DNA from 3 places in the Brevibacillus sp. NPDC003359 genome. Region 2 is predicted to be linked to each of the others. Evidence: riboswitches for the same ligand, from Rfam matches in the RefSeq annotation. Region 2 holds a riboswitch; each other region holds the start of a gene.
What was found. Region 2 has a riboswitch for S-adenosylmethionine ahead of ACFYU8_RS19440 (2,3-diketo-5-methylthiopentyl-1-phosphate enolase). Riboswitches for the same ligand answer to the same signal wherever they lie in the genome.

Region 1 (10,427 bases), on a different contig from region 2:
CCGCCAGCTCTGGGTTCCACAGGTCTTTCCAATCCTTGATCTCGGATTGAACGAGCTTTGGATTGTAGGCGATTCCGAATTGCCCAATCGTATAACCTGGGCCGTACTCCTCGCCCAGTGGCGCTTTTGCGATATCGTAGATTTGATCCAAATTCGGGATGCGGCTGCGGTCGATTTTTTCAAATGCCCCACTCTCAATCCCTTGCTGTGCATAGTAGTCAGAGAGATAGATCAAGTCTACATTGGAGCTGCCTTGACGAATTTTGTTCAAGCGCTCGGCGTTGTTTCCGATTTCCAGCACGATTTTCACGTTATGTTCTTTTTCAAACGGCTCATATACTTCTTTGCGGAAAAAGTCTTCGGAGAAGCCCCATGTGGAGATAACCAGCTTTTGTGGCTCGCCCTTGGCTTCGCCGCCAGCTCCTCCCGCTTGTGGTTGAGCATTGCTGCCACAGCCAGCGAGAGCCATTGACATCACAGAAAAAGACAGGATTCCAGCAAGTAATTTTTTCATCGTAATTCTCCTCCAGTTGGGTTCATTTGATGACAAAATATGGTGGTAACAATAAAAAGAAAAGTACCCTTGATTAGAACGTTTCATTCTAAACAAGAGCACTTTTCTTCGTAAACAAAGAGAAGTGACACCCGTTTTACGCGTTGTCTACGGTCTCCCCTTAAGATAGATCAAAAGAGAAAATCCGAACGATTGCGTCAGGTATTCAGTTCTGATTCAGCTAAAATAACATTCGTGATCGCCCACTGCGTAGGCGCATCATAGTCCCGCAGCACGGCTTCCAACGGCAACCCCATCTCTTCTTCCAATCGCTCTCGCAGTCTCTTCTTATAAAGAAGGGACATACGAAAATCGACTTCGAGCTTGAGGGCCGGTGCTTCTCCTTCCAACGCTTGTGAGCGTGGAGAGCGGCGATGCTTGGCTTGGAACGTAATCATCTGGTTTTCAATCGTGACTCGGAGCAAAGTCGTTCCAAATCCGAACAACTCTTTTGCTATCTCATTATAGATGGCAGACAGCTTTTTTCTGGTTTCATTGGAGTCTACTAGAGTCATGTCATCACCTGCGATAGCTGGTATCGGGTTCATTCGCTCTCATTATACATATGATTTTTCGATTCTTCAATAGAATATTCGTATTTAGATCAATTTCACATTTTTCCACCTAGTCATTCGTTTACAAAAACATTTGACACCCGCAAAATCAGTAGTTATAATCCAACTATCCAAATATGAATTAGCGACAATCGTTTGGACTTTCAATTTCATAGCATATTCTCTTATGAAGAGAGGTTGAGGGACTGGCCCTATGACACCTCGGCAACCTATCACACTTGATACGGTGCCAAATCCAGCGGATTTATTCCGACAGATAAGAGAGGTATTGTTGCAGTGTGGTTTACATACTCGCAGATCCAGCCTCTTTCAGTCGGAAGAGGCTTTTTTCTATTCCATCATACATCCAGAGAAAAGGGGTATTTTCATGAAAAAGACTGGTCTACTGCTCACTACACTACTGCTCGCTGCATCGCTCGTAACGGCTTGCGGCGGCAAACAAGAAGCCGCTCCAGCTAACGGTGGCGCTGCTGCTGAACAAACCTCGCTCAAAGTGGGCGTCACTGGCGGCCCGCACGAAGAGATTCTGAATAAAGTCAAAGAAGTTGCAAAAGGGAAAGGGCTCGAAGTCCAAGTCGTCGTTTTCAATGATTATGTACAGCCGAACCAAGCGCTCGATAAAGGCAATCTCGATGTGAACAGCTTCCAAACCATCCCGTTCTTGGCAAAGTTCAATCAAGACCACAAAACGAAAATCGTCGAGGTTGGCAAAACCGTCACATATCCGATGGGTCTTTACTCCACCAAGCATAAAAAAGTGGAAGACATTCCAGCAGGCGGCGTTGTCGGCATTCAAAACGACCCGACTAACCGAGCGCGGGCCCTCTTGCTCTATCAGGCAGCTGGCTTGATTAAGCTCAAGGATGGCGTGGGAGACAACGCGACACCACTGGACATCGTAGAAAATCCAAAAAATTTGCAATTCAAAGAGTTGGAAGCTGCTTTCCTAGCACGCTCGCTGAGCAATGTAGAGGTTGCTTCGATTAATACGAACTTCGCGATGGAAGCTGGCTACTCCCCGCAAAAAGATGCGATCTTCGCTGAGACAGCCGACTCTCCATACGTAAACATCCTGGCAGCCAATGAAGCAAACAAAGACAATCCGGCAGTCAAAAAGCTGGTGGACATCTACCGTTCAGAAGAAGTGAAGAAATTCATCGATGAACGTTTTGAAGGAGCTGTACTGCCGTCCTGGTAAGATCGACGCCAGGAACATCAAGAACAACAAGGAGAACTCGATATGATACAGCTAACCGATATTCATAAGTCGTATCAAGTAGGAAACAAGCAGGTAGAGGCATTGAAGGGCGTATCCCTCCAGGTGGAAAAAGGGCAAATCTACGGGGTTATCGGCTTTAGCGGAGCGGGGAAAAGTACCCTGCTCCGTACCATCAACCTGTTGGAGAAGCCGACCAGCGGTTCTGTGATCGTCAATGGTCAGAACATGCTGACCCTCAAGGAAAAAGAGCTTCGGCAAGCTCGCAAAAAGATCGGGATTATTTTTCAACACTTCAACCTGCTCTCTTCCTATAATGTCTTTGACAATGTGGCGGAAATCTTGCGGATGAATCGCGTCCCTAAAGATGTCATTAAGCGCAAGGTAGAAGACCTTCTCGGCTTGGTTGGCTTGTCTGATAAAGCAAACGCTTATCCTTCTCAGCTATCCGGTGGACAAAAGCAACGGGTGGGCATCGCTCGTGCGCTGGCGACTGATCCGGAAATCCTGCTCTGTGACGAAGCGACTTCCGCTCTCGACCCGCAGACGACCGAATCAATTCTGGAGCTGTTGCTCGACATCAATCGGAAGTTTAACCTGACCATCGTGCTGATTACACATGAAATGCAGGTCATTAAGAAAATTTGCGACCAGGTAGCCATCATGGAAAACGGTGTCGTCATTGAGCAAGGCTCTGTTTTGGATGTTTTCAGCAATCCACAAGAGCAAACGACTCGTAATTTTATCAAAACGGTTTTTGACGATCAGGTACCGCAGGAGATTTTGTCCAAGATCAAGGAAAGCGGGCCCGTATCCAAAATTGTTCGCGTTGCCTTTCGCGGTGATGCTGCTCTCGATCCTGTTCTTGGAACGCTGTCTGCACGTTTTCCGATTAGCACCAATCTGTTGTACGGCTCGATTACGACCATAAAGGGAACAGCTCTCGGCATTTTGCTTTTGCACATATCCGGTGAAGAACAGGACATTCAGGACGGCATTCGTTTCTTGCGCGAATCCGTCTACCGCGTAGATATTGTGTCACCAGAGGAGGTGCGGAGCTAATGGAGCGTCTAATTGAAATGATTCCCGTATTCGGGCAATCGCTGCAAGAGACCGTCATCATGGTTGGGTTTTCATTATTCATTGCGACACTGATCGGGATTCCACTTGGGATTTTGCTCGTCATCACACAGGCGAATCACCTTTTCCCGAACAAATTCATCTATCACACGATCAATACGATCATCAACATCGTGCGTTCATTGCCTTTTATTATCCTAATGGTCGCCATCATTCCTTTTACGGAGCTGATCGTGGGTACTTCGATCGGGATTGAAGGAGCGATTGTACCACTCATCGTCTATACGTCGCCTTACATCTCGCGCCTGATGGAAACAGCGTTGCATGATGTAGACCGTGGCGTGATCGAAGCGTATCAGGCAATGGGTGCGTCTCGGACACAAATCATTTTTCGCATCATGCTGCGTGAAGCACGGCCTGGCATCGTCCTCTGCCTGACGATTGCGACTATCGGCTTGATTGGTGCTACTGCTATGGCCGGCGCAGTCGGTGCGGGCGGTCTCGGGGATCTGGCATTGCGCTACGGCTACCAGCAATGGGACATCGAAGTCATGATCATTACCGTCATTATTCTCGTCTTCTTGGTCCAACTCATTCAGTCGTTGGGCAACTGGGCGGCTCGAAAACTGAAAAAGAGTGCGTAAATAGGAGAACCCCTGACCAGATTGCTCGTCAGGGGCTTTTTTGTAGGTATTTAGAAGGATCGTCACCGAAAGTTCGTTGGAATTTCGTCCGATATTCATGTAGACTTATATATACAAGTCATTTTAATGAGAGGGGCTACTCAAATCACATGAAAAAACTCATCATGATGTTGGTTGCCGTAATGCTCGTACTCGCTCCGGCCGGAGGATTCATTGATCATGCCGATGCGAAAGGCTATAAGTCCGGGAAAAAATCTTTTAACTCTAATACGGCTCCTACGAACACACAAACGCCTAACAAAGCCGATTCAAATGTAAATGCAACAACCAATAAAGGTACGACAACTCCTGCTGCTACAGCAAGCAAAAGCGGCGGTTTCATGAAAGGTCTCATGATTGGTGGTCTGGCTGGTTTGCTGTTCGGATCTCTGTTCGGTGACATGGGTATCCTGGGTTCCATCCTTGGCTTCATGATCAACCTGATGGCGATCCTCGCTGTGATTATCCTCATCCGCAAAGTGATCGTCTACTTTAAAAACAAGCGCGAGAAGGAACGGGAACTGAACGCATGGAAAAGATAACGTTCTCCGAACAAGATATCATTAACGCGATCTGCATTCACGCAGCCTACAAAAAGCAGGTGCAGCCACAAGACGTCTCCGTCGAACTAATGTGGGACGAAGAATACGGCTTTTCTGCTGAAGTGCACTGGATGGATCGCCAACAAGTCTTCATCGAGATTAATATGATTGAAGCGATTCGCTACTACCTGGAGACCCAGATGCAGCGCAACCCTTATTCCGCCGGTATCGAGCTGGTATTGGACGACGAACAAGGTATCATCGCTCATATCACCTACTAACACTGGATAGTCGTTTGTTAACCCAAGGCCAATTTGTTCACGCATGTGAGCAGGTTGGCTTTTTACATATTGAATTTGACCTCATTCCGGTATATACTTTACTTTAGTGAAAATGATTATCATTACTATGATCTAATATATAGGTACATACTTTTTAAAAAGGAGTTGGCCCATTGTGGAGCGCTTATACACACAAAAGCTGGACATCGGATACGGTGAGCTTTCCATTGTCAAAGACTTGAATATCAGCATTCCTTCTGGCAAAATCACTGCTCTGGTCGGTGCAAATGGTTCTGGTAAATCGACGATCCTCAAAACCCTCGCGCGGATTATGAAACCAACAGGTGGACAAGTATTTTTGGACGGAAAATCGATCCATCAGCAATCGACCAAGGAAGTCGCCAAGCAGTTGGCGATTTTGCCGCAAAACCCAACCGCACCCGATGGTTTGACTGTGTCTGAGCTCGTTACCTACGGCCGCTTCCCCCATCAAAAAGGCTTCGGCTCTTTGAGCAAGGAAGACAAGGAAATCGTAAACTGGGCCATCTCCATGACCGGCATGGCTGATTTCCATGATCGCCCTGTTGACCAGCTGTCCGGCGGTCAACGCCAACGCGCCTGGATTGCGATGGCTCTGGCGCAAGGAACCGACATCTTGTTCCTCGATGAGCCTACAACCTTCCTAGATATGGCTCATCAGCTAGAAGTACTCAAGCTTCTGCAAAAGCTGAATGACGAAGAAAATCGTACGATCGTCATGGTCGTCCACGATTTGAACCACGCGACCCGTTATGCACAGCACATGGTTGCAATCTCTCGAGGTACCGTCGTCGCTGAGGGATCACCTGCTGAGGTTATGACGCCTGATATGCTGCGTAAGGTCTTCAACATCGAAGCAGACATCCTGACCGATCCTCGCTCGGGTGTACCGCTCTGCCTCCCTTATGAGCTGTCTCATGCTGCGGAGCAAAAGCACTCAAACGAAAACACTACCCAACCAGTTTACTCCGAAGAGCGCAAACTGGTTGGAGCCAGATAATTGTTAGATTCCGCTAGCAAAAAGCGGATTACAACGTATACAAAAAAACCGGTTTTCACCACGTTTAACGGTGTAACCGGTTTTTTGCTATATTTACTGTTCATCTCTCCTCGTTACACGAGCCTAGAAAGCCTAGCAGTTAGTCACAACTCCGATATACATATACCCCGTATATGTATGTTACTATTTGTTTGCAAGTAAAATATCCCATTTCAAAGGAGAGATCATCATGAAGGTTGCAATCATGCTGTTCGATGGCATCACCGCATTAGATGCAATTGGCCCGTACGATGTATTCGCTGCTACACTGAAATGTGAAGTGAAGTTTGTCGCTAAGAAAAAAGGGTTAATCAAGCTTGACTCCAATATGGGTTATTTGCATGCCGATTACAGTTTTTCGGAGGTTACTTCCGCTGATATTCTTGTTGTTCCAGGTTGCAGTCCGCCCAATTATAAAACCCCAATGAATGACGAAGAAACCCTCCAGTGGATTCGCCAAATCCATGAAACGACGAAATGGACTACGTCGGTCTGCAATGGCTCTCTGATCTTGAGCGCCGCAGGCTTGTTACAAGGAGCCGTAGCCACAACTCATTGGGGCTCTTTCGATCTGCTCCAATCGCTTGGAACCATTCCCACAGAGGAAAGAGTCGTTCGTCAGGGCAAAATCGTTACAGCAGCCGGTGTCTCCGCTGGCATCGACATGGCACTCCAATTAATTGCATGGGAATTGGGAGACGATATGAGTAAAGGAGTCCAGCTTATTTTGGAATACGATCCCCAGCCTCCGTTTGACTCGGGTTCATCAAAGAAAGCACCTACTTTATTAGTAGAACAAATCAGAGGGATGTTACAGGAGTTTGCAAACCGGGAGCCCAAAGTATAAATAAAAAAGGCGACAGCCCAGGGAATGTCTTACCCCTCGGCTGTCGCCACTTTCTTTTCTAGCCTCTTACCACTTAACTTCTTTCAAAACTTCATCTGCCATGCTACCAGTGGAAACCAATCCGCCACCGGAGAGGTACCAGTAGTTCGCATCGAGGTAAATGATGTTGCCATTTTTAAACGCTTTGGTGTTTTTGATCAAGTCGTTTTCGATGGTTTGTTGTGCAGAAGTAGAAGCGTCTTGGTTCTTATTCAGAACTCCGCGGTCTACAACAAACAGGTAGTCCGGATCTTTTTCCATGATATATTCAGAGGATACGCTTTGACCATGACCTTCGACTTTAATGTCTTTGTCTACAGGAGTGATACCCAACTCCTTATGAATAATGCCAAAACGAGATCCTGGACCATACGCGCTCAACTTACCTTCGTTCACCAATATGATCAAGGCATTTTTACCGCTTGCTGTTGCTTTCTCATTCACTTGCTTGATAGACTCGTCGATTTTAGCCAACTCTTCGTCTACTTGTGCTTCTTTACCGAAGATCGTACCCAATGTTTTCATGTTCTCTTTGAAGGATTCCATGTACTTCGCGTTGTCTACATCCAAGAAGATGGTTGGAGCGATTTTGTTCATCTCTTCATAAGCAGGCTGTTGACGGCCGGAGATGAAGATCACATCTGGCTTCATTGCGTTGATTTTCTCAAAGTCCGGCTCTTTCAAACCACCAACATTTTGGTATTTCGCATCTTTAAACTTTTCCAGGTACGGAGGGATATTGGAAGATTGTGCAACACCTGCTACTTCAATACCCAATTTATCCAAGGAGTCCAGGATACCGTAGTCAAATGAAACAACGGTTTTTGGATTCTTCTTCAGTTTTGCTTCACCCAATTTATGCTTGATTGTAATTTCTTCAGATGTTTGCGCTGCTTCAGGTGCTTTTGTCGCATCTGTCGCTGGTGTTGCAGGTGCAGCGTTATTCGAGCCGCATGCAGCTGTGAATACAGCCATCAGTACTGCCATAAACAGCACGAGTAGTTTTTTGTTCACTTCTCTCACCTCTATATAGAATTTAAAAGTATATAAAATTATTGATAGCTTGCTGATGATGATGAAACCCCCTTGCAGGCCATCAAAATTTTAACGATAGGAAGATGGAGCTTATGCGAAATAGACGCATATTTTGTTCTGATCGATGTCTTCGATCTTAATATCCATGTCATAGACATCTTGTAATATAGGTCGAGTAATAATCTCGTCTGTTGAGCCTTCCTTCACGACCTTACCATTCTTGAGAGCGACGATATAATCGGAATAGACGGAAGCGAAGTTGATGTCATGAATCACGATTACAACGGTTTTACCCATTTCGTCTACCAATCGTCGCAGTACCTTCATGATTTGGACCGAATGCTTCATATCCAAATTGTTGAGCGGCTCATCCAGAAGGACATAGTCTGTATTCTGAGCGACCACCATGGCGATGTAAGCTCGCTGACGTTGACCACCACTCAATTGGTCGAGATACTTGTGCTGAATGTCCGTAAGCTCCAGATAACGGATTGCATCATCTACATGCTTCCAGTCTTCTTTTGTCAAATTACCTTGCGAATACGGGAAGCGACCAAAGCTGACTAGCTCACGGATCGTCAATCGTACTGTAATGTGGTTCGATTGTTTGAGAATCGAGATTTTTTTGGCCAGTTCACTGCTCTTTGCCTGTCCAATCTCCTGACCCTCAATGAAAACCTCGCCCTGATCCTTTGTCAAAAGACGACTAATCATGGACAGCAGGGTGCTCTTTCCGGCCCCATTGGGTCCGATAAAGGACGTGATTTTTCCCTTGGCAATTTTCACAGAGACATCTTCCACGACATATTTGCTACCATATTGTTTTGAGACATTCCGGACTTCTATCACGCTTTATTCTCCTTTAACAGAAGATAGATGAAGTAAACCCCACCAATAAAGTTGACAATGACACTGAGTGTTGTAGAAAACGTGAATACGTGCTTCACAATCAACGAACCGCCAACTAGAGCAACGACACTGATTAAAGCTGAGCCTGCCAGCAAATATTTATGCTGATAGGTTTTCATAAACTGATGGGCGAGATTCGCTACCAATAGTCCGAGGAAAGTAATCGGTCCAACCAAAGCTGTCGCAATGGAGACGAGGATCGCAATCACGATGAGGAATCTCTTGATGACAAAATCATATGGAATTCCCAGATTGATCGCCTGATCGCGGCCGAGCGATAACACATCCAAATACTTGATGTAACGCCAGAAGTAAATTCCAACCGCGATAACCAACACAAAGCTTATGACCAGCAAATCTGTTTTTACGTTGTTGAAGCTAGCGAACATCTTGTCTTGTACGATCAAAAACTCATTCGGATCGATCAACACTTGCATGAACGTGGACAAGCTACCGAACAACGTGCCCAAGATCAATCCGATCAATAACAGGAAGTAGATGTTTTGCCCTTCTCTTTTAAACAGGAATTTGTAAAGCAGTCCTGCGAAAAGCACCATCCCCCCTGTTGAAATCAGGAAGTTCACATTGGTGTTCGTCAAAGAAGTTGCAGAACCAAAAACAAAGATCACAAACGTCTGGATGAACATATAGAGCGAATCTAGGCCGATGATACTTGGCGTCAAGATTCGGTTGTTCGTAATTGTCTGGAAGACCATCGTAGAAAAGGAGATGATGCATCCGGTTAAAATAATGGCGAGAATTTCCTTCGCCCGCCGAGGAAGGATATAATCCCAGTTGCCACCGGCGTTAATCGTCATGAATATGGCTATTAAAGCAATGGCCACAATCGACAGGGCACCTATCTTCGCTTTCATTGTTCATATGCCTTTCTTCTCATGAGTAAGTACACGAATACCCCGCTGCCTATGACCCCAACCATCAAGCCGATAGAAATCTCGTAAGGGAAGATAATGAGGCGTCCCAGGATATCACAGGCCAGTACAAACACCGCGCCAAGCAAAGCGGTATGAGACAAGCTTTTCTTCAGGTTGTCCCCCAAGTACAGCGTCACCAGATTGGGAATGATAAGTCCCAAAAACGGAATCGCCCCTACCGTGAGAATCACAACGGACGTCACACAAGCAACAATGATCAGTCCGATATTGACGACCTGCTTGTAGTTCAGCCCAAGGTTGATGGCGAACTCCTCACCCATTCCGGCAATCGTGAACTTATTCGCATACATGTAGGCGATAATCACCAGCGGAATGCTTATGTACAAAAGCTCATAGCTGCCTTTCATAACGGTGGAGAAATCTCCATGCAACCAAGCAGACATGTTTTGCATCAAGTCGTGTTTATAAGCGAAAAACGTCGTAATGGAACCGACGATATTCCCAAACATCAATCCCACCAACGGGATGAAAATGGAGTCCTTGAATTTGATTCGATCAAGGATCTTCATAAAGATAAACGTTCCCAAGAGAGAGCAAGCAAAAGCAACGAGCAGCTTTACCCATGGACTGGCATCGACGAAAACCAAAAGAGAGATCAATATTCCGAAGCGAACGGAATCCTCTGTCCCCGCT
Region 2 (10,427 bases):
ACATTCGTCGGCTGTGTCAGCTCATTCATGAAAAAGAGCCGTTTTTCAAATAAATCCTCTGCATCTAGGATTTCTTCGTTCACAAAAAACTGCATGAGCTGCGGCATCAAATACTCGCTGATTTGGTTCAAATCGCACATGCAGTCGGCGTAGATAAAATGCACGCGAGTGGGAGAGTGTCCTGGGACGAGGGTGTGCGTATCTATGCATACGTCATTGCAGTCTTCAAACAAATCTTGAAATGCCTGTAGCGAAATCGAAGGCAATTCTTTAACAGTTGTTGCTGGCGTGTACCCTTTGACCTTGGCAAACCTACGATTCGTCATGTTGTTTCCTCCTAGAGGCGAAGGCTGTCAAGAGAGCAAAAACGATGGAAAGAGACAGGGCCAATACGAAAAGACTGGGCAAAAGCTGTTTCGATAACAGGCTGTAAAATTGGATCGCACTTATGGGATAGCGGGAGAGGGCAGATGAGAAGAAAAAGAGCCCGATTAACCACCAAATCCGTTTCTTTCCATACGGAATCATCAGTATTTCGACAATCAGCAAAAGCGAGAGAGAAATGCGCGTAAAGGCACCGCTAAACCATTGGTATATGCTCAGGGTATCGAGATGCTCGATATATAGGCCAATATTGGCGAGTCGCCATTCTTCATAGGCAGGATAGCGCAATTTTCCGGCTTTATCCGGACCGAATTCTACAATAGCACCTAAGGTTGGCCCGAATGTGAGGCCAATCATGACAAACGCCAAAATGAAAAATTGATAGTACGGCACTCTCGATTGAAGGTGATGCTGCATAAATAAAAGGAGGATCAGTTCGACAAAGCCTGTGCCCGCATACATCATTCCTCGTAAAACAGGGGCAATCCCGTTTTCCATCATAGGGAGGAGTAGACTGTAATCTTTGTTTGGAAAGTTAGTAGACATCACGAAAAATCCCAAAAGGACGACGAATGGCAAAAGTACAGAAGAGGTCATTGCGATGGAGCGGATTCCAAACATCGCGTTGACGAGACAAAGGACTGCAAACAAGATCGTATGTACCGCAAGCGGTGTCTCTGGAGCAAACGATAAATTGACCCACGTAATCGTATCGGTCATCGTCATAGTGGCGATTGTAAAGCAGTAGACGCATGTCAGCAGAGCCAATACGAAATAGAGCGGGAAGCCGTAAGTCTTTTTGATCCAATGGAATAGATGTTCATGCTCCGTTTTTTTATAGATCCCATAGAGTAAGGCTGTCCACAATAAGTACAGCAGACCAGCTAACAGAACCGAGATCCAGGAGTCTCTTTTGGCTGAATCTAGCATCATCGGAATGACGATGACATGGTTCATCAATCCGTTGGTTAACAGCAGCATGACGACGATTTGTGTAAAAGATAATCCGTTTTTCATGATTCTCCCGCCAAAGTAATCTCGTACTCTCAACAGTATTTGCAGGGCGTTGGGATTTATTCGAATCAGCGGCAGGATGTGCCAAGTTGCATGCATATTTTGGGAAGCTCTCACGAACGCTAATGGAACATACTTCGTAAAAGGGCGGGAGCTGTAGGAGATGGCGATGAGAGGGTGGCTGAGAAGAAAAAAGACATCTGTCAAAGACAGGATGAGCCACTCGAGTGAGCCTATCCGTGTTCGTGAGGTCAGTGAGCGATTGAGCGATAACATTGCCGAGCTGAATGCGCTTTTCACGCTGACACCCGATTTGGTCATTCGGACGTTTGCGTCCCAGCAGATAGATAGCATGGTTACACTCGTCTACTTGAACGGCTTGGTTGACAAAAACTCGATTAACAATAATGTGCTTCGTCCACTTTTGTCACATCCAGAGGGTGAGAAAACGAGTGTTTTTGACCTGTTATCTGTCGGAAAGGTATCAGTTGCCTACGACTTTCGGAAAGTAGAAACCGAGATTTTGCTTGGGAGCAGTCTTTTGTTTATCGAGGGTCGGAAAGAAGTGCTTGTGATCGAAACGAATGGATGGCCGCAGCGGGCGATAGAAGACCCGCAGTTGGAGGCTGCGCTGAAGGGCGGACACCAGGGGTTTGTCGAAACGGACACGCAGAACATTGCCCTCATTCGCCGCTATATTCCCAACCGTGAATTGAAAATAAAAGAAATGTGGCTGGGAGAACGAGGCCTTACCAAGCTCTCGATCATCTATTTGGCTGATGTGGCGAATCCGGAAGTATTACAGGAGCTAGAAGATCGGCTCAAGACCATCAAAGTTGACTCGATTCTCAATGCGTCTGAACTGGAAGAGTATATCGAGGATAATCCTTACTCTCTGTTTCCACAGTTTTTGACTTCAGAACGGCCAGATACAGTCGCCTCTCATATCTTGCAAGGGAAGATTACTGTCGTTGTGGATCGATCACCAAGCGTATTAATCGGTCCAGCTACTTTCGTTTCCTTTTTTCAAAACGTTGACGATTACGGTACGCGCTGGCCTGTCGCTACGTTCATCCGCTTGCTTCGGTACTTGGCTTTCTTGATTGCTACTTTTTTGCCTGCGATTTACATTGCGTTGATTTCTTTCAATTATGAGGTCATCCCACTCGATTTGATTTTGTCTGTAGGAGAGTCCCGCCAAAAGGTTCCTTTTCCCCCCTTGCTAGAGGCGCTGGTCATGGAGCTCACGCTGGAAATGCTCCGTGAATCAGGGATCCGCTTGCCAGCTCCTATCGGACAAACAGTAGGGATCGTAGGTGGTATCGTGATTGGGCAAGCAGTCGTTCAGGCAGGTATTGTCAGTAATATCATGGTGATCGTCGTTGCTTTTACAGCGATATCCTCCTTTATTATCCCAAACTATGATATGGCCTCGGCCGTTAGGCTTATCCGGTTTTTTATGATGATACTTGCAGCGATGTTCGGGGTCGTTGGGATTGTCGTGGGACTTATGGTTCTGATTGGCCATTTAATTTCGCTAGAATCGTTAGGGGTACCTTATGGGAGCCCTCTCGCTCCTGTACGCTTTGCGGATTGGAAAGACTTGTTTATCCGCCTGCCACTGTGGAAAATGAAAGACCGTCCCTTGTCAACCGAGGCGATTCAAAAACAAAGACAAGGGGATAACCGTCCAAGGGAGGACGGAGGATGAAAAAGTATACGTATAATGAAATTAGCATCCTCCAGTACATCTTGCTTATTCATGGCGCACAAATTGGAATCGGAGTTTTGACAATCCCAAGAGAATTAGCAGAGAAAGCAGACACTGACGGATGGATATCGCTGTTGATCGGGTGGCTAGCGGCAACTCTAGTCAGCCTTGTCATCACAAGCATGATGAAGCGTTACCCGGAGAAGTCTATCATTGATATTTTTCCATTGATCTTGGGCAAGTGGCTCGGTCGTGTCGCTATTGCTTTGATGGCCATTTATTGCGGGATCGCTGCTGTAGTTTTGATCGCGAATGCCACTGGTATCATTAATGTGTGGCTCTTATCTCAGACATCCGGATACGTCATCGTTATCATATTCGCGCTACCGAGTTATCTCGTTGTCAAGGGCGGGCTTCGTGCGATCGGAAGGTACGCTGAGATAGTCTTTTACATTACTTTATGGATACCTTTCTTTCTCACGACCGCTTTTCGAGAGGCTCATTGGCTAAACTTGCTGCCGGTAATAAAAGAGGGCTGGCAGCCAATCTGGGAAGGGAGCAAATCCACGATACTCTCCTTTCTAGGTTTTGAGCTGGCCTACTTCGCCTACCCTTTTCTGCAAAAAAAGCAATATGCTTCTCTCGGTATTGTCGTAGCGAATACATTGACATTGCTCGTGAATCTGTCTGTGATCATCGTTTGCTTTGCTTACTTTAGCCCCGATGAAATAGCGGAGTATACATGGCCTACGCTCAATTTATGGAAAGTCATCGAGTTCCGTTTTTTGGAACGTATCGATATCCTTTTTCTCGCTTTTTATCTGTTTTTATTGTCGACGACTGCCGCGCCGTACATTTATTTCAGCGTATTTTCATCCAGTCAGTTATTTGGCCAAAAGGATCATCGGAAGCATTTGCGTGTTCTCCTTTTACTCACTCCAGTGGCGTTATGGTTTTATACGCCATCTTTTATTGACCTGAAAAAAATGACACAACTCTGGAGCATGGCAGGATTAGGCTTTGCTTATGTCCTTCCTTTACTGCTTTGGGGGCCGATTTGGCTATCAAAGCGAGCAGAAGGAGGGAAAAAAGCATGAGGGCGTTTGTTCAAATTTTGTTGTCGAGCGTGTTGGTTATGATGCTGGCAGGATGCAAGGATCGGGTCAATTTGGAGGATGCCACATTGGCACTGATGGTCGGAATAGATTTGAATGAAAAAAACGAGCTTCTGTACTATATGACAAGTCCGGTATTCAGTCGGGAAGCAAAAGAAAAGTCGGAGCAATACGGTATCCGGGCATCCACATTGAGAGAGGCGAGAATGGGTTTTGATGAGCTAGTGACGGCCTTGACGCAATCGGGCAAAATTCAGGTGCTCGTCATGGGGAAAAAGCTGATAGCTCACCCGGACTGGTTTCGATTGCTGGATGTTGTATTTCGGGATGCCAAGTTTAGTGTCAACGCTCGCATGGTTGTGCTTGATGGGCCTTTGTCTGAGCTGTTTGATTTTAAACCAGTGGATAAACCCCGTCTGGCTCTCCATGTTACTACGCTGATTGACACAGCCAATCAAAGAAATTTGACGGTCAAGACAAGGGCGCAGGAACTCCATCGGCAAATGTTTGAAAAAGGAATGACACCCACTTTAACAGAGCTAAAAAAAGAGAAGCGGGCGGTCAAAGTAGTGGGGACGGCCATGTTAAAAGAAAACGGAACGTACGGTGGCCTGATTGAGCCGCGGGATACCATTCTTTTGCAGACGCTGCTCCATGAAAAACAAGGGGAGATATCCGTAACGATCCCGATTAAGGAGCCTCAAGATGGAAAGCAAATTGTGAAGGATAGGATCAGCTTTTTTATAAAGGGTGTGAAGAAAAAAGTGAAGACGTCCTATCGAGATGGGAAGTTCCATTTCGACATCAACTTCCAATTTCGTGTGTCTATATCGGAAAGGATGTTTCCATTTAACATGGATAAGGACTACAAAAAGATGGAGCGGATGATTAGCGATGAGCTACACAAGGATTACACCCGATTAATCAAAAAATGCCAGGAGGCCCAAGCAGATCCTTTTGGCTTCGGTCTTTATGCACGGGCTTATGAGTATCAAGAATACAAAAAGGTACAGGATGATTGGCCAAAAACTTTTGCACAGGCTACGATCCATCTTGTGCCTGACGTATCGATCAAGGGAAATGGTGTCGTGAGGTGAATGAAGTAAAAAGCCAAAACACCCTGGCAATCATCAAGAGCCAGGGTGTTTCGTATGAATAGATTCTTCTTAATAAATGGCTTCCCAGCCTGCAGGAGTGACGAACAGGCGAATCGCCTTGATTTTGCGGTCGTCCATCAGGGTGAAGTAGTGGCGATAGTTTGGTGGTACGGAGATCAGATCACCAGGTTCCAGTTCGACGTCGAAGTAGCGATCATCTTTGCCTTTGATGGCGAAAATGCCGTGACCATCGACGCAGAAGCGGCACTCATCGTCGGTGTGGTGATGCTCCCCTTTGAATTTCACCAGCAGCTCGTCGAGATTAGGTGTTTTGTCAGAGAGGACGATAATGTCCGCTGTCAAGTAACCGCGACGTTGGCTGATCGCATCGATTTCCGGCTTGAAGGTGTCGAGAATCTCTTGTTTTTCCTCGTCTGTCGGGCTGTAATTATCACGGTGCTTTGGATCAAGGCGATCCACGCCCCATTTTTCGTAAATGATCTCTTGGGTGTCTAGGAAGGAGACAACTTCCTCGGGTGCTGAGATGTACTCATTGTTGTCGTGAAAACGAATTTGTGCCATCGTTTATTCCTCCTTAATTGGTGGTTGTAGTGGACACGACTGCTTGGCGCAATTGCAGCCAGCGGGCGTGATACTCGAATAGGAATTCAAAAGCTTCCAGGTGGCGCTTGGCTTCGAAGTCATTGCCGCCCCACGTGTAGATACCGTGGTTACGAATGAGTACGCCAGGAACTTCTGGTGTGATCACTTTTTCTATTTCGGCAGCTAAGGTCGGAATATCGGCAAAGTTCTCAACAATCGGAACAGTGATGCGCGCGTTTTCCTCCCAGATTCCGAGTCCCTTGATCAGCTCTTGACCTTGAATAGAGAAAGCGCGTTGTCCAAAGTACAGCTCAGAAATGAGGTTGTTCCACACAGTGTGGACGTGGAAGCAAGCCCCCGCCTTCGGGTACGATTTGTAGACGACGGCGTGGATGAGGGTTTCTGCGGAAGGTTTGAGCGCAGTTTCATCCACTGGACGCGAGTCTTGATCCACGACCAGATAATCTTCAGGGGATAGCTTGGTTTTGTCTTTGCCGCTTGCCGTAACGGCAAATTGTAAGGGATTGTTTTGTATTTTTATCGAGAGATTGCCGCTGGTGCCGGGAAACCAGTCCCGACGGGCAAATGTCAGCTTGGCGTCATCCAGACGGCGAAAGGCATCCAGACGTTGTTCGAGTGTTGCGGTCATGAATTAGACAACCTCCTGTTGGACTTGCTGTAAAATGCGAATCACGTCGTGGAATGTGGCAAACTTGCTATGCGGCAATTGCAGCTCTTCCGCCTTTTCAGCGAGGAAGGAACGGGCAATCACATAGTCAGCGATTTTGGCCCCAGCCAAATCAGTGATGGAGTCGCCGATGACGATACGGAAATGGGTTGCAGGATCGTAACGGCGGATGATTGTCGTCTTGCACATGCCGCAGCCGTTCGTACAATGCTCATCGCAAGCGTTTGGCCACGTAATGGTGATCCGTTCTCCGCTGAAATCACTGCCGTTGCAGTAGATCGGAACATCGGTGAGATCAAAAGGTGCCAGAATGGGCTCCAGGAAAAAGTCGATGCCGCCACTTGTGATCAACAGCTCAATGCCTTCTTCGCGGCAATAGCTCACAAATTCAGAAAAACCAGGGCGAATGGTCGCTTCATGGACAATGAAATCGATAATGTCCTGGCGCAAGGAAGAAGGCAAGAGTTGAAACAGCTTGCCGACCCCTTCCTGAACGCTTATTTTTTGCGAAAGGATCTGCTCCGTCAATGCTTCCCACTCAGGGGGAGCAAACTTGCGGACAATCGCTACAATATTGTCTTTTTCGGTAATCGTTCCGTCGAAATCGCAGAACAGGACGAGCTTCTTGCTCATCGTGCGCCACCCCACTTTTCCAGGGCGATCGCCAGTTCCTGTGACGTCGTAGCGGCTTCTTCCAATGTTCGCCCTGCGGTGACCGCTTCAATCGCGGCAACGAATGCTTTTGCTCCTGCGGTTGCTCCACTGGGATGACCGTGGATTCCGCCTCCTGCATTGACGATTTGATCCAGACCGAAGTCTTTAAAAAGCTGTGGAACCAGCCCCGGATGAATGCCTGCAGACGGAACCGGGAAGGAACGGCGTACCCCATTCAGTGGGTCGGTCAAATGCTTGGCGAGCTGCAACGCTTCTGTCTTATCCAGGGCGACATTGCCATATGGTGATGGGAAGAGTACCAAATCTGCCCCAGCTACACGCATCAACGTTCCGAGCAGAAGCGGGGTGGCGATGCCGTAGTCAGGTGACGGATAGTAAGCACCTGCCAATGCTGGATGAGCCATAATCGGTACGTGTACGTCAGGATCGGCTGCCAAACGGTGCAGGGCATCGAAGCCAAAGGCCAGCACGTTGAACAAGAGGCAGTCAGCACCCGCATCTACTGCACGTTTCGCTTTTTCGTTCAGTTCATGTACAGGACCAGTCAGGTTGGCTGCGTAGAGGACGGGCTTGCCTGTTTCGGCTTCTGTCTCTTGGGCGATTTGTTTGAACGCTTTGATCCGTTCGATAAAAGGAGCGCGGTCATCTGCAAAGAAGATTTCGTCATCTTTCACGAGATCGACTCCGCCCAAGGCTTGTGCCCGGAATTGCGTCTTCAGGTCATCAAAAGGAAGGCCCAGGCAAGATTTGAAAATGCTCATCAAGAGCGGACGGTCATGTGCCCCTAAACGTTCGCGCAGACCATCAATGCCGAACTTCGGTCCAGGGAAAGTCTGCAGGAATGAATCAGGGAAAGCGATGTCGATTAGCTTGATTTTTCCATCCATCGACAGTTTGCCGAATATTCCGGTCAACAAGGATGGAATGTCTGCTGTAAAATTGCGGGTCGGATAGCTGACGGTTATCAGACCGCGTATTTCTCCGTTTTCCAGTGTCGCAAGCGGTGTCGCGCTCACGGCTTCTCCGAGATACGGCGCTAACTCAGCTTGTTTGGCAAGCGGCAGGTCCGTCCAGGAACCGACTGTCATACCGACAGCGATGGCTTGCGCTTTCTTGTTCAAGTCTTTTGCTTGTGTTAGATAGGTGACGAGGATACGTTGTTCACTCATGGTACGTCTAATCCTCCTTGAAATAATGAAAAAAGCCTCCCCTTTGAGCGGGGAGGCGGTTGTCGACTATGAAAGCGTCTCGTCTCCTCTCATCTCTCGGGTCAGTAGCCGAGACGAGTCAAAGATGCTCTACCTCGACTCTTATCCGTTGGAATTAGCACCGTTTCGCTATCCATGGTACGCATTATCATCGTACGATTCATGGTATAGCGCCGGTTGCCGGGCATCATAGGGCCAGTCCCTCAGCCAGCTCGCGATAAGAGTTATTCGTTTCCCCCATGATATGACGTTCATTGTCAGGAGTCAATCCTTGTTTTTGCGGGGAATGTGCAGCAGGATATCAGAAAAATGAGACCAAGGTGAAACTTTTTGGCAATTCCTTCGTGGTAAGGGATGAAAGGGTGTGAACGGCTTGGGAAAGTAGGTCTGGAGGATGTGTACCGGCTGCATATAAACGATATTTACCGCTATCTTTTCCGGCTAACACGTGATGAGAGGCTCGCAGAGGATCTGACACAGGAAACTTTTTGTCGCGCCTTCTCTTCCTTGGACGACTACCATGGAGAAAAAGTACGGCCCTGGCTGTTCAAGGTGGCCTATCACGCTTTCGTGGACGGTTATCGCAAGAAGAGGAAACAACGATTTGCGTTTGTGGAAGCTCTGCCAGAGCGACGTGATGATGCTGCGGTTGATCCGGCAGAGCATGTTGTGAACAACGAGCTGTGGGAAGTGGCCTATGACTTATTGGCCAGACTTCCGGAAAAGCAGAGACAGGTCATATTGCTGTCTGCCATGCAATTTTCCTACGCGGAAATGGCAGAAGTGCTCGGGATTGAGTTGGCAGACGTGAAGCGTTCCTTGTTTCGGGGACGACAAAAGATGCGGCAAATGTGGAGGGAGGAAAGCCAGTGATGAACAAGGATGAGAACAAACGCGATCAAAGGCTGCTTGCTTATTTGCGTGGGGAAATGGCGGAAGAAGATTCGAAACAATTTGAGGAGGAAATAGCTGCTGACGAGGAATACGCACAGCGGTTGGAGAGGCTTTTGTTGGGGGAAGAGAAGGGGGAGAACATCGCGGAACCAATACAGCCTGAAATGCTGTCGGCTGAAAAACAGCGCGCTATTGTTCGTCGGGGAAAATGGAAAAGTCGGTTGTCCAACGCGGGATTCACCATAGGGCTTCCCTTTTTTGCCGGAGTCTTGTTGTTGTTTTTGAATGGCTGGGTCGGATCACTGATGCATGAAGATATTTTCCGTGTCGCGAAGGCGATGGTTAATTTTACGCAGCCAGGTGTTAGTGTCGGCGGTAGTGGCTCACAGGTGGGGTTATTCTACGGCAATATCAGCATGGAGTTGCGTGAAAGAGTTGGAGCGGAAGAAAAGAACGCTGGCCGATTTGAAAGTACGAATGTGCTGTGGAACATAAATGCTTGGCCGCAATGGCCGAATGGGGTTAGGGAACAGAAGCTATATTTCCGTTATCCGACAGAGGGGGCAAGGGAGGATACGATGTCTCGCACTTCACCTGCCTGGACGACAATGGAGAAGCTGCCAGAGGGAACCGTTTCGCAGCTTGCGATATCTTTTGACCACTTCCTGACGTACGAGGAGTACTATGAATTGGTTTCACGGCATGTTACCTCTTCGGGACAAGATACGGTTTGGTTTGCCGTAGACACAGGGGTCGAGAGCAAAGAGAATGAAGAGGGACAAGCGATGTTAGGCCCTGGAGAAGTATGGGGGTTTGCAGAACGGGAACTGAATTATGGTGGTTCTATTCTTGTAAACGGGGAAGGGGATAGGCGGATGGCGACTTATCTGAACGAAATGAAGTACTTGTCTGAGCAAGATGGTTTGACTCGCGATATCGGTAGAACCTTGTTGTTTCGTAGCGACCCACAAATAACAGAACGATACAACTACATGCAGCAAAACGGAGTGCGCATCTACGGCGCCGTCCTGACCGGAC
Region 3 (10,427 bases), on a different contig from region 2:
GGCGCCCTTTTCATCTGCCCGAACGTCATTCCTGATAAAGAAATGCGTACACTGCCGAATAAACCCGTCCTAGTGGAGGAGCCTTCCCTCTGGGAGCAGTTGAGTGAGACGGAACGAGCGGAGTTTGAGTCGATGGCGGTAGTAGCTACCGAATATACGTGGAACCGCTATAAAAAAGAGATTGTCGACGGCTACATGCTGTCTGACCCTTCTTTCCTCAGCAAAATCAGACAATCGTATGGCGTGTCCTTCCCATTAGATACGGCTCCCTTTGTCCACCCGAGTCTTTTTGTTGTGGGCAAACAAGATCATTCTGTTGGCTATCACGATATTTGGGATATCATCGAAGGCTATCCTCGCTCTTCTTTTGCCGCACTCGATTGTGCCGGACACAACTTGCAGATTGAGCAACCGCTTCTGTTTACCGAGCTTGTGAATGAATGGCTGGATCGGACACAAAGAGACAGTAAATGACGAAGCACAACTGGTGTACATAACAGACCCGAGCCCCAATGAAAAAGACAACCCTCCTAATGGAATGGTTGTCTTTTCTCTTTTTCCTATGAGTGTGCGACAAGCGATTCGCTGTAAGCGTGGAATGCTTTGCCCAGTCTAGAAATCGCAAGCTCCGTGTCTTCCCGGTTCAAAAGGGTATAGTTCAAGCGCATCGTATTGACTTGCGGCTCGGCAGCATAAAACGGCTTCCCTGGTACAAATGCTACGCCTTCCTGTACGGATCGGGCCAGCAGTTTCTCTGCATCGACGTGCGCAGGAAGATTCACCCAGAGGAACATCCCGCCTCTTGGTTTTTCCCACTGTACACCCTCCCAGTTTTGCGCGACCAAGAGCTCATGCATCCATTCCATGCGCGCCTTGTAGGACTCGCGGATTTTCTCAATGTGTCGCTCCAGATCAAAGCGGGACAACAGCTCATACAGGGCGTACTGGTCGATTGTGCTCGACTGCAAATCTATTGCTTGCTTCGCCTTCACCATCATTTGAATCACGCGTGTATCTCCAATGGCCCATCCCGTACGCAAGCCTGGCGCGACAATTTTGGAAAATGTACTGGTGTATACCACACAGGAATCGGTCGGATGCTCATCCAGTGAGAAAATCGAACGGTACGGTGCTTCCCCATCGAATTGGATCTCTCCATACGGATCATCTTCTAAAATGAGAATGTTTTGCGACTTACATTGACGAAGCAAACCTAGACGGCGTTCGAGACTCCATACCTTTCCTGTCGGATTGGCAAAGGTAGGAATGACGTACACCATTTTCGGGCGATACTGGGCAATTTTTTTCGCCAGATCGTCTAAATCCATCCCATCAGCATCACCGTCTACGGGAATCGCTTTGATTCCCCGGAATTGGAACAATTGAACCGCTGCCAAATAGGTAGGATTTTCAACAAGAACGACATCGCCTTCGTCTAAATATACACGACACAACAAGTCTACTGCTTGTTGAGAGCCCGTTGTGATGATCATATTATCTACACCGACGTTCATATGCTTTTGCTTCATGCGGGATGCAATCCACTCGCGAAGCGGTAAGTATCCATCAGTCAATCCGTATTGAAGAGCTTTTGCTCCTTGATCGAATGCACGGTTAAACGCTTCGCGCATCTCTGCGATTGGAAAAGAATCCTCTGCTGGCAGTCCACCTGCGAGCGAGAGCACTTGATTGCTTTGGGTCAGCTTCAAGATTTCCCGGACAGCCGAGGAGGATAGTGCTTCGACAGATTTTGAAAATGTGTACTCCATGTTCCGTTCCCCCTTGATTTTGCTTATCCTTGTTTTATCACTCTCCCTTGCGTAAGTCCAATCCTTGCTCGCTATGGGGAGATAGGTTTTGACTATGTCGAGCGGTTGTTCAATCGTTAGTTTTAGCACAACGCATGCAAAAAACCCCTCTTCGCATCAAACGAAAAGGGGTTCATATGTATATGGCTATATTATTCTAGGCGATACGGAATACACGTGGTTTTTCTGTGTGTGGCAGAAAAGAAAGGTCTACTTGTGTGGACGCTTCTTCCATTCCGATATCAATTGCCAACAGCAGTGCCTCTTCCTGGAAGGTCGGCGTACAGCTGCCTTCATTCAGTTCACAGAGACGCTTTAATCGCTTCATTCTCTCTGCGCATTTCTCCGCTCTCATGCATTCATTCGTCAGTTCACAAACATTGACGTGACGTGCATCAGCGATCATGCTGATATCATTCACATGAACAATCAGCCTTTTGCCTTCTTCTGTCACGAAGCCGATCGAGCAAAAATGCGCACCTGACATTTCCAAACGAGTGAGAACAGCATTGGCGTAAACTTCTCCCGTCCGCAAGCGAATCTGGCCTGCTTCAATGGCTCCACCGATCTTACGCTCGTTGGCGATCACCGTATACATATCCGTGTAACCGTTAATCTGATAGCGCATGGTACCCTCCCGCTCTTGCTGAGACTAATTATCATTAACAATGACATCGTATAATGAAAATCATTATCTGTCAATAATGAGAATGATTTTTATTCTACATCAAAAAGCCACACCCCATTTACATGGTAGTGTGGCCAAAATTCCTCACATTTACTTTGTTTTTGTAAACAGCCCCAACCGATCTATCCGCTGAACCGCCTCCGCGAGACGCTCTTCATTTGATAACAGGGCCGCACGTACATAGCCCTCACCTGTCGGACCGAAGCCATTACCCGGAGCTACGACAACATGCGCTTTTTCCAAGAGCAGGTCAGAGAATTCGACGGACGTGAAGCCGCTTGGTACGGGAAGCCAGGCAAAAAACGATCCTTGTGATGGTGGCGCCTGCCAGCCAATTCTGTGCAAATTGGAGTACAAGGCATTACGGCGGCTTTCATAGACTGCGACGAGATCACGAACACACTGCTGCGAATCCGTCATCGCCTTGGCTGCAGCCATCTGTACCGCTCCGAACAGACTGACGAAATAATGGTCTTGAATGAGATTGATCAAACGAACCAGCTCGCGATTTCCTACCATGGCCCCAACACGCCAGCCTGCCATGTTGTACGTTTTGGACAAGGTATAGAATTCTACGCCTACTTCTTTTGCTCCCGGAACCTGCATAAAGCTGACCGGCTTTTTCCCGTCATAACTAATCGCCCCATAAGCGAAGTCATGGCAGACGACGATTTCATGCTTTCGTGCAAAACGAATCGTTTCCTCATAAAACTCCAGTGGTGCATTGACTGCTGTCGGATTGTTCGGATAGTTGAGAAACATTAGTTTCGCTCGATCCAAATCAGCTTGGGAGAGCTGGCTGTAGTCTGGCAAGAAGTCATTTTCCGCCTTCAGCGGCATCATGACCATCCGTCCGTTGACAACAGCAACCCCCGACCAATAATCCGGATAGCCTGGGTCTGGAACCAGTGCAACATCGCCTGCGTTCATTAGGACTTGGCAAATCTCTACGAGTCCGGTTTTGCTGCCGAACAAAATCGCTACTTCTTCCTCCGGATCGAGATCCACATCAAATTCTTGCTTATACCAATGAGCCACTGCCTGTTTCAGTTCCACACGTCCCTGAAAAGGCGGATATTTGTGATGGAGTGGTTGTGCCGCTTGCGCCTGTAATTCTTCAATAATATGCGGCGGCGTCGGCAAATCGGGATTACCCTGGCCCAGGTTGATGACGTCATGGCCTTGCGCAATGACCTTGTTTACTTTTGCCACTAGCGTCGCAAAAAACTGGGTAGGGAGTCGATCAATCATGTCGGAGGGGTGGATACGCATCTTTCTTCAGTTCCTTTCTTCGGGCCAATACAGTAAAACCCCCTTTTTCCATACAGAAAAAGGGGGAGATCAGCTTGGTCGCGTCCTTATCTGTCAGGAAAAATCCTGCTGGAATTGGCACAGCATCTGTCCATCACATGGAGCAGATCCGCTGCCGGGCTTCGTAGGGCCAGTCCCTCCACCTCTCTGAATAAGTCAAACACACGGAATATACTGTTTTTTCGTCTATATCATACTACTTGAGCACGTAAACCGTGTCAAGATGCTTGATTCTGTACGGGTAGATGATGACTCCTTTTTTGAAAAGAAGTGTGGAAGGCAAAGAATGCGACAGACAACAGACACAAGCCTGCCATCACGAGCAATAGACCCTGCGCATGAATTGATTGGAAGATAAATGCGCCAAGCAATGGGCCAACCATCCGCCCTGCCGATCCAGTCCCTGCAATCAATCCCTGAATGAAGCCTTCTCGTCCCTCTGGTGTAAACTGTGCCGCTACTGCGGGTACTGCTGGCCAGACGAGCATTTCCCCCAACGTCATAATGAACATGCCTGCGACAAAACCTGCATAAACCGTCGACTGAGACAAAATTAGCATCGACAAGGCAAAAATATAAGCACCCAAGAGCATTTGTGCTTTTAGCGTGCGGGCAAAGCGTCGAATCACCCACGCAATTAGCGGCTGACCAAACAGGATCAAACCACCATTCAATGTCCACAACAGACTGTATTGACGAAGAGAAATGCCCAAGGACTGCATGTAGGTAGACAGGACCGTCGTCCATTGTACATAGACAATCCAGCTAATGAGCAACCCTCCGCATAAGAGCAGCAATGCTCCCCATACGACCTTGGGCTGTTGCTGTGGTTGTCGTAGAAGTTCGCCCTCTGCATGTTCGGGAGCAGTCGTCTGCAATTGACGTTGTTGCTCTGCCAGTTTTAACTGACGCGGCAAAATGAGCATGAACATCGTCAGCACAATTACTTGGGAGATCGCATTTCCGAAAAACGTCCAAGCAAACGAAACACTTGCCAAGAAGCCGCCTAAAGCAGAGCCGGCAGCTACACCCACATTGAGGGAGACGTAAATCAAATTGATTCCCTTACGGCCTCCATCCGGCCATAAAACCACTGCCAGTGCATTCATAACGGGAGAAAGGGATCCATAAAACAGTCCATTCAATAATAGCAGTAGGACATATACGGTAAAATCTTGTGTAACACCTAAACTGACGGAAATAAGCATTCCCCCGATGGAGCCAACGACAATGGTACGCATTTTGCCCCAGCGGTCAAAGAGCATACCGCCCACAATACTTCCGATCAGGAATGCGCCTTGATTTAAAAGCAACAAGAAGCCGGCTACGGTCAGCGGCTTTCCGAGATGGTTGTGAATATAGATCGTAACTAACGGCCATATACAAGCCATTCCGGTAGAAAAAATGACGGCAGCAATCGCCAATAAACGAATGCTGCTCGGATAGGATTCCCATTTTTGCCTCATGGCTTACTTCTCACCCCGATGGAAATCGCCGCTTTTTCCGCCTGTTTTGGATTGCAGACTGGTCGGACCGATTATCATTTCTTTATCCATGGCTTTGCACATGTCATACACCGTCAAAGCAGCTACGCTGACAGCGGTCAACGCCTCCATCTCGACGCCTGTTTTCCCTGTCGTCTTCACGGTTCCTGTAATCGCAAGCGTCGTTTCATCTACAAATGCAAATTGTATGTCGATGCCAGTCAATGGCAGCGGATGACACATCGGGATGATTTCCCACGTCTTTTTGGCAGCCATGACACCTGCTACCTGCGCAACGGCGAGTACATCGCCCTTTTCGATTCGACCTTCGCGGATTCGGGCGAGTGTTTCGGGTTTCATGCTGACTTGGCTCTCGGCTACAGCCACCCGTTTTGTGATGTCCTTCTCAGATACATCTACCATCTGAGCCCGATTTTGTTCATTAAAATGTGTTAATTGATCAGTCATACTAGTATCGTTCCTCCTCTATCTCCCTCCTACCTTACCCCCGCCGCTGGATAAAAGCAATGGGAATGTCGAGGACATTGTTTTGTTATCTTGCTCATCCACTCCTAAAAACGTACGAAGAACAGGTGCTGGAGGTATACTGTGCGTACACAGCTCAAAGGAGGGTATGGAAGTGGAAACGAATCAAGATCAGACAGTACGATGGGCAATGCTGTCGTATGGTGATTGGACCATTTATTTGGCAGCAACGGCTGCCGGACTTTGTTATGTCGGCTCGGTCAACCAGCCTTTTGCTGAATTGGAAGCGTGGGTAAAGAAACATCGCCCACAAAGTGCACTGGTGCAAGACGATCAATGGCTAAAGCCTTTTGCAACAGAAGTGATGGAGTATTTGCAAGGAACGCGCGAGCATTTTACCATGGCTTGCGACCTGTCTGGGACGCCTTTTCAACTCGCTGTCTGGGAGGCACTGCGCCAAATCCCATACGGGCAAACGGCAACGTACACCGATATTGCGAACATTATTAAAAAGCCTGCTGCTGTTCGTGCCGTCGGTGCAGCAATCGGTGCCAATCCAGTTCTCATTACAGTCCCCTGCCACCGCGTTGTCGGTAAAAACGGTTCACTGACTGGCTATCGTGGAGGACTGCCTATGAAGACAGTTCTGCTTGACCTAGAGAAAAAGGCGAATCGGAGTGTGAAAGCATGGCTAGTTCACTGACAGAAAAAATCGCTGCACTTGACTGGCAGTCACTGCAACAAGAGTTGGACGAACAAGGGTATGCTGCTTTTCCTTCCTTAATAAGCTCAGAAGCATGCGAAGAATTAATCGCTACGTATGGACAAAATAATCTTTTTCGCAATACGATCCAGATGGCACGGTATCGTTTCGGTGAAGGAGAGTATCGGTATTATCAGGCTCCCCTTCCCGCGCCTTTGCAGGAGCTTCGCGAAGGCTTTTATCCGATGCTTGCGCAGACTGCGAATCGGTGGCTGGAAATGCTTGGACGCGAAGCCGTTTATCCTGCTACCCTCCCTGAATTTTTGGCGCAATGTCACGACCAGGGTCAGCTGCGCTCCACTCCATTGATTTTGAAATACGAAACGGACGGCTACAATTGTTTGCATCAGGATATGTACGGCGAGGTATTCTTCCCGTTTCAAGTCGTTTTTGCCTTGAATCAGAAGGATCACGACTACACTGGTGGTGAATTTCTGCTGATGGAGCAACGACCGCGCGCACAGAGCCGGGGACATGTGATAACCTTGGACCAAGGCGCTGGACTGATTTTCCCGACATCTTATCGTCCAGTGCAGGGAACGCGGGGCTACTACAAAAACACGCTGCGCCACGGCGTCAGCACGATTACTTCAGGAACCCGTTACAGCCTCGGGATTATTTTTCATGATGCAAAGTGAGGAGCGCACCATATGAAAAGTATCCTTTCCTATAAAATGCCGAAAACCCTCCTTAATAAAGGAAGCGGATTTCTTGCGGATTACACCCACTCGCTCAATCCGTATACGGGCTGTTCTTTTGCCTGCTCCTATTGCTATGTTAGGCAGATGCCTGTCTCTTTGTTTCGCAATGAGCAATGGGGCAACTGGGTCGACATTAAGCAGCAAGCCGCCGATTTATTGCGCAAGGAGCTTTTGCGGGCAAAGAGAAAAGGAAAGGTGACCATCTTCATGTCTTCGAGTACAGACCCGTACCAGCCCATCGAACACAAGGAAAAGGTAACGAGGTCTTTACTCGAAGTCATGGTAGAGAATCCACCCGATTTTTTGCTGGTGCAGACAAGAAGTCCCTTGGTTTGGCGGGATGCTGACTTGTTGCTCCTTCTGGGCGATCGCGTCCGCGTCAGCATGACCATCGAGACCGACTTGGAGGAGATTCGCAGGCACTTTAGCCCACAAGCTCCCCCCATTCAAGCGAGGATCAAAGCCCTTCAGCGTTTGGCTATGGCAGGCATCCCTACACAAGCAACCATTGCCCCTGTTTTGCCAAGCAGTGAGTCGTTCCCGGAGATGTTACGTCCCTTGGTAACACGGGTCTGTGTCGACGATTTTTATATGGGAGATGGCAGCGGGGGTAAACGAACGAAGCGAAACGGCATTCCGGCTCTCTATGAACAGCTTGGACTGGAACAATGGTATGATCCTTCCGCCTATCGGATCGTCTATGATCGGCTATTGCATGTTTTTCCCCCGGAGCAGATCTATTTAAGTCAGGAAGGCTTCGCCCCTTAGAATCAACCGCTGTTTGTAACACTCCGCTCATTGGCAACTTTGATCGGTTTATGATATCGTCTAGCCTAGAGTGTAGTATCATCCAGGGAAATGAGGAATTGTCTTGACCATTACGATCTTGTTATTTGCCGGACTCGCCGAGCGTGCGAATACCCGGGAAGTACAGTTGACCCTATCTGAAGGCGCGACCGTTAGCGATCTTCTGCAAGCAGTGGAAAAAGAATATCCTGCGCTCTCTGCGCTTTTGGGCAGTTGTTTTGTCTCCATCAATCATGAATACGCGGCCAAAAATCAGGTCATTTCAGTCGACGACGAAATTGCCCTCTTGCCTCCTGTAAGCGGCGGAGAAGAAGACCCGCGCTTTGCCATTACCGAGGAGCCCATTTCTGCGGATAAGCTGGTTCATCTGGTGAGCAACCCGCATGCAGGCGCAATCCTTACTTTTGTCGGAACTGTTCGGGAATTTACCCATGGTCAGCGCACGGTGTATTTGTCCTATGAAGCTTATGCACCCATGGCTGTTGAAAAAATGAAGCAGGTCGCAGCAGAGATCGAGGAACGCTGGCCGGGAGCTCAAGTCGCGATGCACCATCGTATCGGTAATTTGGCTGTGGAAGAGATTGCTGTTGTTTGTGCCGTTGCAACAGCGCATCGCAATGAATCGTTTGAAGCAGGCCGTTATGCCATCGAACGACTCAAGCAGATCGTTCCTATTTGGAAAAAAGAAATGTGGGAAGATGGCAGCGAATGGAAGGGACATCAGCAAGGACCGTGGAATCCGCTTGCGATGCCAGAAGGAAAGGTGGAGTAACGTCTTGGATACTCGCTATTCCCGTCAGATATTGTTTCATCCGATCGGGCGCAGTGGGCAGGAAAAGCTCGGGCAAAGCCGTGTAGCAATCGTTGGCTTGGGAGCGCTCGGAACCGTTCTCTCCAATCATATGGTCCGAGCTGGAGTAGGTTTTGTCCGCATGATTGACCGCGACTTCGTCGAGCCGAGCAACCTCCAGCGTCAAATGCTCTACGACGAATCCGATGCAGCCGAACATTTGCCAAAAGCAATCGCCGCTCACGCCAAGCTGTCAAAGATCAACTCAGCCGTCACGATCGAACCGATTGTCGCAGACCTCACCGCTTACAATGCGGAGGAATTGCTGGCAGATGTCGATCTCGTTCTAGATGCGACGGATAATTTTCAGGTGAGATATCTCGTGAACGATGTTTGCGTTAAGCATAGCATTCCGTGGGTATACGGTGGTGCTGTGAGTGCGACCGGAACCTTTACCGCGATTCGTCCGGGGATCACGCCTTGCTTGCGCTGTCTTTTCCCTGAAGCGCCAAACCCGGGTGAGATGCCTACCTGTGACACAGCCGGCGTCATCGGACCGATCATTCACATCGTCGCCTCCTATCAGGCAACAGAAGCCTTCAAGCTGTTAGTGGGTGCGACAGATGAGCTTAATCCGAATTTGGAGCACTTCGAGATTTGGCATAACCGCCATCAGCAAATCAAGGTGGTCAATGCCCGCCGGGACGACTGTCCGACATGTGGGCAGAAGCAATTTTCGTTTTTGCACCCGGATACCCAGGATGGACAAGCCGTTTCGCTTTGCGGTCGAGACACCGTACAAATCTCGCCTGCCGCTGCCATCACACTTGATCTGAATGCATTAGCTGTAAGACTATCCCCCTTGGGACAAATCGAGCAAAACAAGTTTTTGCTGCGTTTTCGTGTTGATACGTACACGCTCGTCATTTTCCCGGATGGTCGCGTCCTCGTGCAAGGCACAGATGATATCAGCGTAGCACGCTCGCTTCATGCCAAGTATATCGGCGCGTAACTGGATTACCGATAATGAAAATAAGCTGTCCCAGACCGTCACCGAGACGAAGGGGCAGCTTTTTTATGCGGTTTGATCAAATGCAATCGTAAACGTCGTACCTTTCCCTACTTCACTCTGAACAGTTATCGTGGCGTGATGCAAATCGATTATTTTTTTCACGATTGCAAGCCCCAGACCACTGCCCGAATTGGCTCGGTTCCGCGATGGGTCCGCCTTGAAAAATCTTTCGAAAATGCGCTCCTGATTTTCCTTGGATACCCCTATTCCCGTGTCGATCATTTTCACGAGCACCTGTCCGTTCACCGTCTCCAGCTTTACACTGATTTTCCCGCCTGCTTCCGTGAATTTGATGCTGTTGCCAAGCAAGTTGGTCCAGACTTGATTCAGCATATCTTCGTCGGCGACGATTTCGATTTTTTCCAAGTCAATGTCCATTTCGATATCTTTGTCCATCCATTGCGGCTCGCATGCCAGGATGATTGCGCGTAGTTGCGTGTCCAAACGATACCGTTTCCGCTCTAAATCATGGTGAATGCCTTCTAGTGCCGTGAGCTTTAGAAGATTGTCACTGATC

Region 1: linked by a shared signal. The riboswitch ahead of ACFYU8_RS29165 (MetQ/NlpA family ABC transporter substrate-binding protein) and the one ahead of ACFYU8_RS19440 (2,3-diketo-5-methylthiopentyl-1-phosphate enolase) in region 2 are both predicted to bind S-adenosylmethionine.
Region 3: linked by a shared signal. The riboswitch ahead of ACFYU8_RS13615 (pyridoxal phosphate-dependent aminotransferase) and the one ahead of ACFYU8_RS19440 (2,3-diketo-5-methylthiopentyl-1-phosphate enolase) in region 2 are both predicted to bind S-adenosylmethionine.

The regions. Positions count from the first base shown of each region.
Region 1 covers NZ_JBIAOR010000023.1:10,379-20,805, forward strand. The annotation lists gene ACFYU8_RS29155 (ABC transporter substrate-binding protein) at 1-514, opposite strand, end outside; gene ACFYU8_RS29160 (hypothetical protein) at 712-1,068, opposite strand; SAM riboswitch class I at 1,290-1,391, shown strand; gene ACFYU8_RS29165 (MetQ/NlpA family ABC transporter substrate-binding protein) at 1,496-2,326, shown strand; gene ACFYU8_RS29170 (methionine ABC transporter ATP-binding protein) at 2,369-3,406, shown strand; gene ACFYU8_RS29175 (methionine ABC transporter permease) at 3,406-4,068, shown strand; gene ACFYU8_RS29180 (hypothetical protein) at 4,218-4,649, shown strand; gene ACFYU8_RS29185 (YxcD family protein) at 4,637-4,930, shown strand; gene ACFYU8_RS29190 (ABC transporter ATP-binding protein) at 5,106-5,969, shown strand; gene ACFYU8_RS29195 (DJ-1/PfpI family protein) at 6,199-6,855, shown strand; gene ACFYU8_RS29200 (siderophore ABC transporter substrate-binding protein) at 6,922-7,908, opposite strand; gene ACFYU8_RS29205 (iron ABC transporter ATP-binding protein) at 8,020-8,778, opposite strand; gene ACFYU8_RS29210 (iron chelate uptake ABC transporter family permease subunit) at 8,775-9,713, opposite strand; gene ACFYU8_RS29215 (ABC transporter permease) at 9,710-10,427, opposite strand, start outside.
Region 2 covers NZ_JBIAOR010000008.1:120,628-131,054, reverse strand. The annotation lists gene ACFYU8_RS19480 (spore germination protein) at 1-326, opposite strand, end outside; gene ACFYU8_RS19475 (endospore germination permease) at 313-1,401, opposite strand; gene ACFYU8_RS19470 (spore germination protein) at 1,562-3,109, shown strand; gene ACFYU8_RS19465 (GerAB/ArcD/ProY family transporter) at 3,106-4,206, shown strand; gene ACFYU8_RS19460 (Ger(x)C family spore germination protein) at 4,203-5,321, shown strand; gene ACFYU8_RS19455 (1,2-dihydroxy-3-keto-5-methylthiopentene dioxygenase) at 5,391-5,903, opposite strand; gene ACFYU8_RS19450 (methylthioribulose 1-phosphate dehydratase) at 5,917-6,573, opposite strand; gene ACFYU8_RS19445 (2-hydroxy-3-keto-5-methylthiopentenyl-1-phosphate phosphatase) at 6,577-7,245, opposite strand; gene ACFYU8_RS19440 (2,3-diketo-5-methylthiopentyl-1-phosphate enolase) at 7,242-8,456, opposite strand; SAM riboswitch class I at 8,543-8,719, opposite strand; gene ACFYU8_RS19435 (sigma-70 family RNA polymerase sigma factor) at 8,850-9,368, shown strand; gene ACFYU8_RS19430 (anti-sigma factor) at 9,368-10,427, shown strand, end outside.
Region 3 covers NZ_JBIAOR010000003.1:399,973-410,399, reverse strand. The annotation lists gene ACFYU8_RS13630 (alpha/beta fold hydrolase) at 1-474, shown strand, start outside; gene ACFYU8_RS13625 (aminotransferase-like domain-containing protein) at 561-1,769, opposite strand; gene ACFYU8_RS13620 (hypothetical protein) at 1,966-2,436, opposite strand; gene ACFYU8_RS13615 (pyridoxal phosphate-dependent aminotransferase) at 2,587-3,768, opposite strand; SAM riboswitch class I at 3,852-3,965, opposite strand; gene ACFYU8_RS13610 (MFS transporter) at 4,026-5,273, opposite strand; gene moaC (cyclic pyranopterin monophosphate synthase MoaC) at 5,277-5,759, opposite strand; gene ACFYU8_RS13600 (methylated-DNA--[protein]-cysteine S-methyltransferase) at 5,932-6,480, shown strand; gene ACFYU8_RS13595 (2OG-Fe(II) oxygenase) at 6,465-7,178, shown strand; gene ACFYU8_RS13590 (SPL family radical SAM protein) at 7,191-8,009, shown strand; gene ACFYU8_RS13585 (molybdenum cofactor biosynthesis protein) at 8,113-8,820, shown strand; gene ACFYU8_RS13580 (ThiF family adenylyltransferase) at 8,825-9,850, shown strand; gene ACFYU8_RS13575 (sensor histidine kinase) at 9,914-10,427, opposite strand, start outside.